DNA from 3 places in the Bacillus sp. D48C genome. Region 2 is predicted to be linked to each of the others. Evidence: riboswitches for the same ligand, from Rfam matches in the RefSeq annotation. Region 2 holds a riboswitch; each other region holds the start of a gene.
The links. Region 2 has a riboswitch for thiamine pyrophosphate ahead of thiT (energy-coupled thiamine transporter ThiT). Riboswitches for the same ligand answer to the same signal wherever they lie in the genome.
Positions count from the first base shown of each region.

Region 1 (4,319 bases), on a different contig from region 2:
ATTTGATGTTGAAAACTTCAAAAGAGCTTTTCTTACTCGTATGTCCATTGAAGGGGACATCGTATTGAACTACGGATATGCAAAGGGATATAAACCGTTAATGAATTATTTACTTCATTACATGGAAATGAAAGGTGTAGACATTTCGAATAAAGATATTCTAATTACAAATGGATTTACAGAAGGATTGGATATTGTACTTTCTTCTTTATCAAAAAAATCCGGTCGTGTCATTTGTGAGAATCCAACTCACCACGCTGCACTAAAGCTGTTCCGTTTACATGGACTTGAAGTTCATGGGATTGATATGAATGAGGATGGTATTGATACGAATGAAGTTGAAAAAAGCTTACGTGAAAAAGATTTTGATTTTGCTTATTTAATTCCTTCTTATCATAATCCAACCGGTATTGTTACGAGTTCAGAGAAAAGAACGGAATTGATGAGGTTATTCTCGAAATATAAGGTTCCTATTATAGAGGACGGATTTAATGAAGAATTACGTTATTCAGGTTCACATTTAGCTCCCTTATTAACTTTTGCTGGAGCTGGCAATAATGTGATTTATATTAGTAGCTTTTCAAAGGTACTTTTCCCTGGTTTACGTGTAGGTTGGATTATTGCAGATAAAGAGCTGATTCATTATTTAGAAAGCGTAAAAAGAGCAAGAACAATCCACACATCTACGTTAGATCAAGCGGTTCTATTTCAATATTTACATGAGGGGTATTTTGAGAAATATTTAAAAAAGGCAAGATCGGTTTATAAGAAAAAATATGAGTTAGCTGTCGGCGCGTGTAATCAGTTCATTCCTTTCAAAAGAATGACTGGAGATGGTGGACTTCATTTATTTATAGAGCTAGAAGAGCATATGAATGCCCGCACACTTTTACAAAAGTGTTATGAGAAAGGCGTTACGTTTTCACCTGGAGATGTTTTTTACTCTGATGGAGAAGGGGCGAACACTTTCCGATTAGGGTTTTCGCGCTTGAAAGAAGAAGAAATAGTTCGGGGAATTAAAATAATTGGTGATACATTAAAAAATGAAATTTGGAGTTGAGAAAATGAAAATCGGTGTTATTATGGGCGGGGTATCGTCTGAAAAACAAGTTTCAATTATGACAGGGAATGAAATGATTGCTCATTTAGATAAAAATAAGTATGAAATAGTCCCAATTACATTAAATGAAAAAATGGATTTAATTGAAAAAGCGAAAGACATTGACTTTGCGTTGCTCGCATTACACGGGAAATATGGAGAAGATGGGACAGTTCAAGGAACACTGGAGAGTTTAGGGATTCCTTATAGCGGAAGTAATATGTTATCTAGTAGTATATGTATGGATAAGAATATTTCGAAAAAGATTTTACGTTATGAAGGTGTAGAAACACCAGATTGGATTGAACTTACAAAAATGGAGGATCTAAAGCTTGATGAGTTAGATAAGTTAGGATTTCCATTAGTGGTAAAACCAAACTCTGGCGGATCGAGTGTCGGGGTGAAAATCGTTTACAATAAAAATGAATTGATCTCAATGCTAGAAACTGTATTTGAATGGGATTCTGAAGTAGTAATTGAGAAGTATATAAAAGGTGATGAAATTACATGTTCCATTCTGGATGGAAAACAGTTACCTATAGTTTCAATTCGACATGCAGCCGAGTTCTTTGACTACAATGCAAAATATGATGATACTAGTACAGTTGAGGAAGTTATCGAACTTCCAGCGGAAATTAATGAACGTGTAAATAAAGCGTCACTGGCTTGTTATAAAGCATTAAAATGTAGTGTTTATGCAAGAGTTGATATGATGGTGAAGGATGGAATTCCATATGTAATGGAAATTAATACATTACCAGGGATGACACAATCAAGTTTATTGCCAAAAAGTGCAGAAGCAGCGGGAATTAGTTATAGCAAACTATTAGATATGATTATTGAAACATCATTAAAAGTTAGAAAAGAAGAAGGGTTTTAAGGGGATTATATAACTAATTCTTTTGACAGTTTCACGAAGTATGCTATGATGAATACATTATAAAAACAAAATATTTATCCACTAGGGGGGCCTTTTATAGGCTGAGATCAAATGTGATTTTGAGACTCTTAGTACCTGATCTGGTTAATGCCAGCGTAGGGAAGTGGGAAAGACGTTGCTATTTAATGAGTAAATAAATACTGTCAATTTCACTTTCTTTACGCCTGTAAAGAAAGTTTTTTTATTTTACAGCTTTAATAATTGTGGATAAATACTTATATTTTATACATTATTGGAGGGATTTAAATGACTTTTTCACAATCATTACGTAAAGAAGTAGATTCAATTTGGGAAGCGAGTTTTAACCATCCTTTTGTAAAAAAACTTGGTGAAGGAACGTTAGATTTAGCTAGTTTTCGCTATTATGTGCTTCAAGATTCATATTATTTGAGTCATTTTGCTAGAGTACAAACTTTAGGAGCTGCAAAAGCTCTTGAATTAGAGACGACAGCTCGTATGGCACATCATGCTCAAAATACATATGAGGCCGAGTTATCTTTACATGAGAATTTTGCTAAAAAGCTAGGGATAACAAAAGAAGAAAAAGATAATTTTATTCCTGCGCCAACTGCATATGCGTATACTTCACATATGTATCGTGCTGCGTATGAAGGGCATTTAGGAGATATCATTGCAGCAATTTTACCTTGCTATTGGTTGTATTACGAAATTGGGGAACGTTTAAAAGAATGTCAGCCGGAAGAGCCAATTTATAACGAATGGATTTCTGCTTATGGATCTGATTGGTTCCGTACGCTAGTTGAAGAACAAATTACACGGTTAGATACTATTGCTGAAAAAGTAACAGAGGCAGACCGCAAGCGTATGAAACAGCATTTTATTATTAGCAGTCAATATGAATATTCATTTTGGGAAATGGCTTATACATTAGAAAAGTGGCCAGTGGATACAGACGTAAAAGACGTAATTGGATAAAGAATAGAAGTAATGTTAGAGATAGGTATGGATCATACCTATCTCTATATTTTTTCTTGTCAAATTTGCGTAAAGTCATTAGTGCTACGGATATGGTGAAATAGAATATCGATAATTTAGCTCATTTAATTGTCTACGCATTAACTGGATAAACTTCTGTCACATTTATTTTACAATTAAAGAACGTAAATGTTGGTGGTATGAAGTTAAATAAGAAAAGAAACCCGAGCTGTTAGCTGTAACGGAGTTGTGTTTTCTTTGCAGGAATTTCTAAGTTAACATGAAGTGCTGTTCATACAATATGCAAATTTGCATATTGTATTTTTTTGAGTTCTTTGTGTGTTAAAATAAAATATAGAGATATATAAATATAAAGAAGCAAAAGCAGGAATATCCAATGAATTTTGAGAGGTGTTATATGTTTACAAATAAGAAATTAATTCGATTTGGTTTATCGTTGTTTGTATTTTTAGGGATAATTAATTTTACAATCAGCTATTTCCAAACATATCTTGAAACAGCAGCAGATATTAAATGGGTAATTCCAGAAATTTGGAAAACTATTTTACTAGATGTTCCTCAAGGTATACTTGTTCTTTTAGGCGCAATTGCATTATATGATTTCACAAAAGAGGCATCACAAAAAGACGCATCAATCTAAGTGTGTCTTTTTTCAATTAGAAATTTCATAGAGAGCTTTGCTGGAGAAATAGAATAAAAAGCCCTAATTAGGGCTTTTTTCTTTATAGGAATTTCTTAACCGTCATAGAAACCGGTTACTTAGAGGTGTTATAGCAAAGGCATTTACAGTACAAGAAAATCTAAGTGATATATGGAAATATATAGGATTTGTCCGCGTGATTATTGAGAAATTAATTGAGCTTAGTAAGTATGAAGATATGACGCTAGAATTTATATTTTATAATTTCTATTTATAAAAATGAGCCCATAGTAAAAATAGGTATATGAACAAGGTGCATCATCTAGTGATAAGTCATACTTTGTTGGTGTACGTATTGAACTTAGTTTATAGCGCTATTTCTACTTAGATGTAACGAACAGAAATATAGGGAAGCATCAATGAGGTTGTATTTTATAAACGGAGGTTATGAAAATGAATCAGTTTCAACAAGAAATACAAGCGTTAAGCCTTAATGATTACCGATCTGGAAATATTGTCTATTGGGACCAGCAAAATCAATATCCATATTACTATATTGAAGATGCTGCTCGTCGCTGTGGGGGTTGTGGTCGCTGTGGGGGTTGTGGCGGAGGTCGTTGTGGCGGATTCCGTTGTATTGGTTGCTTCGGTTGTTTTGGTTGCGGAGGTTGTGGCGGTTGCTC
Region 1 is NZ_JBKFAQ010000007.1:236,015-240,333, forward strand. Features, by position in the region: gene pdxR (MocR-like pyridoxine biosynthesis transcription factor PdxR) at 1-1,060, shown strand, start outside; gene ACLBXA_RS18660 (D-alanine--D-alanine ligase) at 1,065-1,979, shown strand; TPP riboswitch at 2,053-2,158, shown strand; gene tenA (thiaminase II) at 2,286-2,975, shown strand; gene ACLBXA_RS18670 (DUF3937 domain-containing protein) at 3,373-3,636, shown strand; gene ACLBXA_RS18675 (heterocycloanthracin/sonorensin family bacteriocin) at 4,084-4,319, shown strand, end outside.
Region 1: it holds a riboswitch for thiamine pyrophosphate, as region 2 does, so the genes downstream of both, tenA (thiaminase II) here and thiT (energy-coupled thiamine transporter ThiT) in region 2, are expected to answer to the same signal.

Region 2 (4,319 bases):
ATTGTAGAAACGACAACTTCTTTTGCTAAAAATCCTGTTAAAAGGGATGCTGCAGCTTGCCACGTTCCGAAGCCGAGCGGTGCAAATAACGGTGCGATAAACCCACCAATCATCGCTAAGTAACTGTCTCCCATATCAACACCAAATCCTGATGGACCTGCATAGTTTAATAACCAAATGACAACAGAACCACCAAAGATGAATGTACCTGCTTTACGAACAAATCCTTTCCCTTTCTCCCACGTGCTTAGCCATAACGTTTTCGCTTGTGGCACGCGGTAAGGAGGTAGTTCAATTACGAAAATAGACTTTTCCGCTTTTAAAATTGTAAGAGACATAATTTTTGTAACTAGTAATGCAAGAACAATACCTGCAACATATAAAGAAAATACAACAGTTGCCTGACTATGAGGGAAGAATACGCCCGCAAATAATGCGTATACAGGCAAACGTGCCGAACAAGACATAAATGGTGTTACAAGAACTGTAAGTAAACGTTCTTTTTCTTGTTCAATCGTTCTCGCTGCCATAATACCTGGAACGTTACATCCAAAACCGATAATCATCGGAATAAACGCTTTTCCATTTAAACCGAAGAACTCCATAATTCGATCCATAACAACTGCAATTCGCGCCATATATCCTGAGTCTTCTAATAATGAAATGAAAAAGAATAGTGCAAAGATTTGTGGTACGAATACTAATACAGCACCAACACCGGCAATAATACCTTCTGTAACGAGCGCTTGAATAAAATGAGAAGCTCCAATACTTGTAAGTCCAACCGTCACCCAATCCGTAAGCTGGCCACCAAAAAACTCATCTAACATATCCGATAAAGGTGTCCCAATCCACGTAAACGTAACCTGAAAAATAAAAAACATAACTGCTAAAAAGATTGGAAGTCCTAAAATTTTATGCGTAATTAGTCTATCAATTTTTTCCGAAAAAGGAATTTTCCCTTCTTTCTCATGCTTCATAACATTTGTTTTTAACTTTTCAATATACGCTTCACGAGTTTTGTAAATGTGCTCTTCCAACGTACAATCAAGTTTTCCCTCTAGGCGAGATCGAATGGCTACAAGTTCCTTATAAATTGGTAATGCTTTTATTTCTTTTTCTACTACTTCGTTATTGCTTAAAAATTGAAGTGCTAACCATCTCGGATGCTCGTAATTCGCTTTCTCTAAAAGAGAAATTACCTCTTCAATTCCTTCATCCATTTGTACACCATATGAAATAATGAATGGTTTTTTCTCGTTTTTGTCATTTTCTTTAAGGGTCGCAAGTAGTTCTTCACAACCTTTTCCACTTCTTGCAACGACAGGAACGACTGTTACGCCTAATAATTCGGATAAACGTTTTACATCGATCACAATTCCTCTTTGCTTCGCCACATCAACCATATTTAGACCAATTGAAACTGGCTTGCCAAATTCGAGCAACTGCAACGTTAAATGCATATTTCGTTCAAACTGCGAAGAATCCACAATATTTAACATATGCTGAAATTCTTCTGTTAATAGAAAGTTTGTTACAACACCTTCATCACGTGAAACTGGATTTAAATCATAAACACCTGGTAAATCAATTAATGTTCCTTGTCTATCTTTTAATTTACCAACCTTTTTTTCTACTGTTACACCGCTCCAGTTTCCTACGTATTCATAAGAACCAGTAAGTGCATTAAATAATGATGTCTTTCCTGTATTTGGATTCCCTAGCAAAGCAACCTTATTCACGCTAATTCCACCTTTATCATTTTCGCGTCACAATGACGAATACTAATTAACTGTCCACGACACTCCAATGTACAAGGACCTTTGAACATCGCCTTTTGCTTCATACGAAGTTCGCTTCCTTCAGAAAGACCGAAAGCAGCCAATCTTCTCTTTAGTAAATAATCTAAAGACTGAACACTTTTCACTAGCACTTTCTCACCGATTTTAATATCTACTAAGCTCATAACCTTCCCCCTCCGAAGAGAATGATAATTATTTTCAGAAGAATTATAGCACACTCTATTTCTCTTGTACTATACCCTTTTGCTTCATATTTATTAACATTTCGCTACAATTCTATTTCAATAATTGTCATAACAGATTCGTTTGCCATTCCCATCCATTTCGCTTACAATAAACAATAACAAATAAAGAATCTCGTTATCACTGGGGGAGCCATGCCGCTGAGAGGGAACACTTCGTTCCGACCCTTCGAACCTGTTAGTTAATGCTAACGCAGGGATTGTGCAAACGTCCGAAATACATACCTCTTTTCATTTACGTATTTCGTATCCTCCTATGATATCTATTCTTTTTTGTACAACTTGGATTTAGGGGGAGACAACATGCGTAACACCAATTTACAAGCGATGATTGAATCTGCTATTCTTGCAGCCTTCGCCATGGTCATCGACATTTTACCACTTTCAATAAAAATATCAGCTACAGGCGGTTCTATATCTTTTGCAATGATTCCTATTTTTATTATCGCTTATCGCTGGGGTTTCAAAATGGCTTTCTTAGGAGGCTTAATTTGGGGATTATTACAAATTGTTGTAGGCGATGCCATTATCGTAACACCAATTCAAGTATTAATTGAATACTTCATTGCTTTCGCATTCATTGGGTTTGCTGGTTTATTCTATCGTCCAATTCAAAAGGCGCTTTTAACATCCAATGAAAATAACGAAGAACAATCAAACTTAGGTAGCCGTAAAGACAAACCTTCATCAAAACCAAACCAAGGGAAGAAAGTAATTGGATATATTATCGTCGCTACTTTTATCGGTAGTCTAGCTCGTTACTTCTGTCACTTTATCGCTGGTATCATTTTCTGGGGACAATATGCACCAAAAGGACAATCAGCAGTTCTATATTCTTTAATATTTAACGGTAGTACAATGATTGGTTCCTATATTCTATGTACCGTTTTACTTATATTTTTATTTATCACTTCACCACGTTTATTCAAAAGCATCAGTGCTTATCAAATGAATACACAAAAAAAGGGCGCTTAATGAGCGCTCTTTTTTCATATCGTAATATCAATTAAAAATACAATAAATGCACAAAAGAAAATAAATACCATTATACTTAGCCAATTGCTATGCACGGTTCATCGACTCCTTACATAACCTCGTTTTCTAACCAGATTATATCGTTTAAAAATAAAGATTAGGTAAAGATAGTATGAAAATAAATTAAAAAAAGCGTAGCATGCATTATCTACGCTTTTTTCGGTAAGTAAAAGTAAAATAATACACCGTCTCCTGTATTCTTTACTCCATATTCAGCATCGTGTAATTCTAAAATATTTTTAGAAATAGCAAGCCCAAGTCCCGTCCCACCTTGTGAACGCTGCCGAGCTGCATCCACGCGATAAAAGCGATCCCAAATTTTATCTAATTGTTCTTCTTCAATGTGAGTACCTTTATTTTCAATGCACACTTTTATACGATCTTTATCATCTATTGTCGAAATAATAATATCCTCTTTATTTGGTGTATAACGTATTGCATTCGTAATGAAGTTCACAATGACTTGTTCAATTCGGCCTTGATTTGCAATCACTTCAAATGAACGTATATTTTTATGGACATGAAGTTCTTTTTTCTCTATTTCCACAGATAGATGTTCACATATATCTTCAATTACTGTATCAATATAAAACGAAGACTTTTTCATTTTATATGTACCAGATTCAAATTTAGCTAACTCAAGCATATCCAAAATTAAAGTATCCATTTTGTCTACTTCTCTCTCCATCGCCTGAAAATAATACTCTTTTTTATGCTCAGCTACCCCGTCTTTTAAAATGGAAATACAACTTTTCATAATACTCAGCGGTGTTTTCAATTCATGCGAAACACCAGAAATGAATTCTTTCCGTGTATTTTCTAACTTTCTTTCCTTTTCAATATCTTGTTCAAGCTGTCCGATATGAGAATTTAATTTGTTAGAAAGTATATTAATATTTTTCGATAAATCACCAATTTCATCTTTTGAAGTAATCGGTATTTTTTCTGTAAAATCTAAATGCGCTATTTTCTTCGTCGTATCATTTATTTTTAATAACGGTTTGGCAATTTGCTTTGAATAATAAAACGAAGCTAAAAAAATAAGAACGACTACAAATGCAATGATGTATATGTAATAATCTTGCACCATTTGTACAGCTTCATCTACAGGCTGTAAAGAAGCCATTGCATATATATATGCTACTGATCCGTCTTTTTCTTTTATTGGCTTAATTAATAATTTATATTTTATATCATTCTTTTCATAATCTATTGTTTGTGTTGTATATCGTATTTTATT
Region 2 is NZ_JBKFAQ010000001.1:71,753-76,071, reverse strand. Features, by position in the region: gene feoB (ferrous iron transport protein B) at 1-1,742, opposite strand, end outside; gene ACLBXA_RS00440 (FeoA family protein) at 1,739-1,966, opposite strand; TPP riboswitch at 2,161-2,262, shown strand; gene thiT (energy-coupled thiamine transporter ThiT) at 2,348-3,019, shown strand; gene ACLBXA_RS00430 (sensor histidine kinase) at 3,228-4,319, opposite strand, start outside.

Region 3 (4,319 bases), on a different contig from region 2:
TAGAGCGCTACTTGTACTAGTGTTGCTACGTACATTCAGATTAGGTGTTGCAACAGTATATTTTGTATTATTTTGAACGGTGATTCCTTTTACTAAGGGCTGTGAACCATTAGAGATGAATGCTTTTTGTACGTAACCTGTTTGGCCATTATGTGATATTTTATACCATTCGCCTTGATCTTCTTGAACGGTAATGAACTTGCCATTTGGTAATACATCTAAAATGGAAGATTCTAAATTAGGTTCGGAGCGAACGTTCAATGCATTAGCATTGACGATGTATTGATCATTAGATCGAAGTTTGTTTTTTAGTAAAATAGCATCTTTTTGTACATAACCTACTTTATTATGAACAGATACTTTATACCAACCATTAGTTATTTCAAGGATGTTCACTTTTGTATTAAAGCGAATTGTATCAATTGATGTGCTTTTTACGCTATCTTCTGTATGTAATGCTACTTGATCGACTTTGACATACCCAGTTTTAATATTAGATAATTGTTCAGCGTTTGCTTTTTGTACATTTGTTTCACCCATAGAAGGAAGTAAAGAAGCAATCGCTACAGTAGTTGCTGTTAAAGCAGTAGCTTTCATATTCATATAATAGAGACCTCCTCTAGTTGTATAGTTGTAATTTTATTATAGTATAAAGATATAATATAGTGGGTGTATTCACATAAATGTAATATGAAATCAATATAAAAATAAATTTTTTGAGGATAATGATTCCTTATTATCCAATTAATTAGGATAATAATTTCTAAGATAGAATATAAGTATTATATAGTTTTGTTATTTTGTTGACAATTGAGAAAATTAAAACAGTTGATGATGTCTTATTACGATGTTATACTGACAGTGATAATTTCATAGTTTGCTAGGAGAGCTGGTGTTGCCAGCTGAGAGTAGGCCGTAAGCCTTTGATCCTTTTCATTACCTGATCTAGATTATGCTAGCGTAGGGAAGCAATTCGGACACTAATAATAAGTCCCCGTTTCTTTGCGTATAGAAACGGGGCTTTTTTGTTTAAAAATTTCATATTGAAACCACTAGGGGTGCTTGTTGTGCTGAGAGAGGAATAATCCTTAACCCTTACAGACCTGATCTAGGTAATACTAGCGAAGGGAAGTGGAGCAACGAATAAATTATAATTTTATTTGCTGTAACCACTTCTTATTTAGAAGTGGTTTTTTATTTAAATACACATACCGGAAGGGGATAGCGAAATGAAATTTTGCGATAGATTATTAGAAACTGTACAACCAGTTTGGGAGATGAGTCATAATCATCCGTTTGTAGTAGGTATGGGGGATGGCACGTTAGAAAAAGATAAGTTTCAGTATTACATTATTCAAGATTATTTATATTTGTTAGATTATGCAAAGCTATATGCGATTGGTGTTGTAAAAGCAACAAATCCACAAGTAATGGGGAAATTTGCTGAACAAATTGATGGCATATTAAATGGAGAAATGACAATCCATAAACAATATGCAAAAAGACTGGGAATTTCTATAGAGGAGATAGAGTCTGCAAAGCCATCTGCTAAAAATTTGGCTTATACAAATTACATGATGTCTGTATCTCAAAATGGCACACTTGCGGAATTAATAGCAGCACTTCTTCCATGTATGTGGAGCTACTGGGAAATTGGAAAGCGTTTAAATGATATTTCTGGAGCAAGAGATCATGAGTTCTTTGGTGAGTGGATTCAAGGATATAGTTCTGAAGAATACGGTAACCTTTGTATTTGGTTAATCGATTTATTAAATGAAATGGCAGTTGGAAAGTCTGAAAAAGAGCTAGATCAATTAGAGGAGATTTTCCTATATTCCAGTCGATTTGAATATTTATTCTGGGATATGTCCTATCGTAAGGAGATGTGGGGATTTGAGGAGCAAGAACATACTACAGTTTCATAATGTTTCTTTTCATTATGATGAGAAACCAATCATCAATGAATTAAATGCTTCTATACAAGATAAAGAGTTTGTAAGTATTATCGGACCGAGTGGATGCGGGAAAAGTACTCTATTTCGCCTTATTACAGGTTTAGAAGAAGTAAGTACTGGGCAGATAGAGCTGACAGAAACGAAGAGCCATCCTGTAGGGTATATGCCCCAAAAAGATATGCTCCTGCCGTGGCGAACGATTATTGAGAATGCTGCTCTGCCGCTAGAGTGTCAAGGTGTACAGAAGAAAGAAGCACAAATAAAGGCCAAGGAACTGCTACATAAATTTGGCTTACAAGGGTATGAGACAAAATATCCGAAAGATTTATCTGGTGGTATGAGACAACGCGTATCTTTTATTCGGACTTTATTAACAGGTGGGGAGGTATTGTTGTTAGATGAACCGTTTAGCGCGTTGGACGCTTTAACGAAGGCATCTTTGCAAGAATGGCTGTTTGAACAATGGAAAGAGTGGGAAAAAACAATTTTATTTATCACTCATGATGTGGAAGAAGCGTTGTTTCTTTCTAATCGAATTTTAGTAGTAGAGCAGCAACCGATAACTACTTTAACCGAGAGGGTTGTACCGCTTGATTGTAATCGAACAAGAAAAGATTTATATAAACCTGAAGTGTTAGCGCTTAAAGATGAGCTTCTTAGTATGTTACAAAGGCAGGTACTCGTATGATGAACCGGTTGAAGGAGCTATTACCTGCCCTTACACTTTCTAGTATTTTACTTGCCTTTTGGGAAGTAGGCGCAAGGATCGTAGATGAAATGTACATTTTACCGTCACCGTCTGCGATTGTAATGAAGATATGGAAACTAAAAGATATATTATTTACGGTTCATTTGCCGGCAACATTATATGTCGTTTTAATAGGTGTGGCAATTTCTATCGTACTTGGGGTAGGGCTAGCGATGTTAATGAACGCGAGTAATTGGATGGAGAGAGCATTTTATCCATTATTAGTCGCTTCACAAACGATTCCTATTACAGCGCTTGCTCCGCTCTTCGTTTTATGGTTTGGATATACGATTTGGAGTAAAGTCGTTGTTACGGTTTTAATTACGTTTTTCCCGATTGCGGTCAATACGTATGATGGACTACGCAGTACGAAAAAAGAATGGGAAGAGCTTTTAGTTACATACGGGGCAACGAAAAAAGATGTTTTTCTTAAATTAAAATTGCCGTCTGCTCTTCCTTATTTTTTCTCAGCTTTAAAAATCGCAGTTCCGCTTAGTGTTATCGGAGCAGCAATTGGCGAATGGCTCGGTGCGCAAGCTGGGTTAGGATATTTCAGTAAAAGAATGATGACGCAGTTAGACGGAGCAGGTGTATTTGCACCCATTGTATTGTTATCATTACTAGCTATTTTCTTCGTCATCCTTATTTCGATATTAGAAAAGAAATTCATTAGTTGGAGGAAGCATTCATGAAATTATTAAAACGCATCTTTGTGTTTACATTATTAGTTGCAATGATTGCTGGATGTTCTAGTAATTCAGCATCAGATAAGAGTAAAAAAGAAAAAGAAATAACGGTCATGCTTGATTGGTACCCAAATGCGGTACATAGCTTTATTTATGCAGCAATTGAAAAAGGCTATTTTAAAGAAGAAGGAGTAAAGGTGAATATTAAATTCCCTTCTAATCCGACTGATCCATTAACTTTAGCAGCTGCAGGAAAAGTAACGGTTGGCTTATATTATCAACCAGATGTTGTTATGGCAAAAGCAAACGAACAAATTCCAGTGAAATCAATTGGAGCTGTCGTACGTTCCCCATTAAATCATGTTGTATCACTGAAGTCAGCAGGCATTCAATCGCCAAAAGATTTAGAGGGGAAAACAGTTGGATATTCTGGAACACCTTTAAGTGAGATGTATTTAAAAACGATGGTAAAAGAAGCTGGTGGTAATCCAGATACAGTGAAAGTAGTCGATGTTGGCTTTGATTTAGTACCAGCATTAATTACGAAAAAAGTGGATGCGGTAACAGGGGCATACATTAACCATGAAGTACCTGTTATGCGTCATGAAGGTCATGAACCAGCGTACTTTAATCCAGCAGATTATGGTGTACCGAATTATCATGAGCTTGTATTTGTAACAGGTGATAAAACGTTGAAAAAAGATAAAGAAGCGTTGCAAGCCTTCTTACGTGGTACGAAAAAAGGCTATGATTTCATGAAGAAAAATCCAGATGAAGCATTAAATATTTTATTAAATCATCAAGAAAAAGAAAACTTCCCGCTTGTGCCAGAAGTTGAAAAAGAAAGTATGAAAATTTTATTAGAGAAGATGGAAACGAAAGATGAGCCATTTTTATCAGATTCAAAAGAATCATGGGAAAAACAAAATA
Region 3 is NZ_JBKFAQ010000004.1:411,188-415,506, reverse strand. Features, by position in the region: gene ACLBXA_RS14045 (SH3 domain-containing protein) at 1-603, opposite strand, end outside; TPP riboswitch at 873-984, shown strand; TPP riboswitch at 1,045-1,147, shown strand; gene tenA (thiaminase II) at 1,230-1,925, shown strand; gene ACLBXA_RS14035 (ABC transporter ATP-binding protein) at 1,894-2,643, shown strand; gene ACLBXA_RS14030 (ABC transporter permease) at 2,643-3,395, shown strand; gene ACLBXA_RS14025 (ABC transporter substrate-binding protein) at 3,392-4,319, shown strand, end outside.
Region 3: it holds a riboswitch for thiamine pyrophosphate, as region 2 does, so the genes downstream of both, tenA (thiaminase II) here and thiT (energy-coupled thiamine transporter ThiT) in region 2, are expected to answer to the same signal.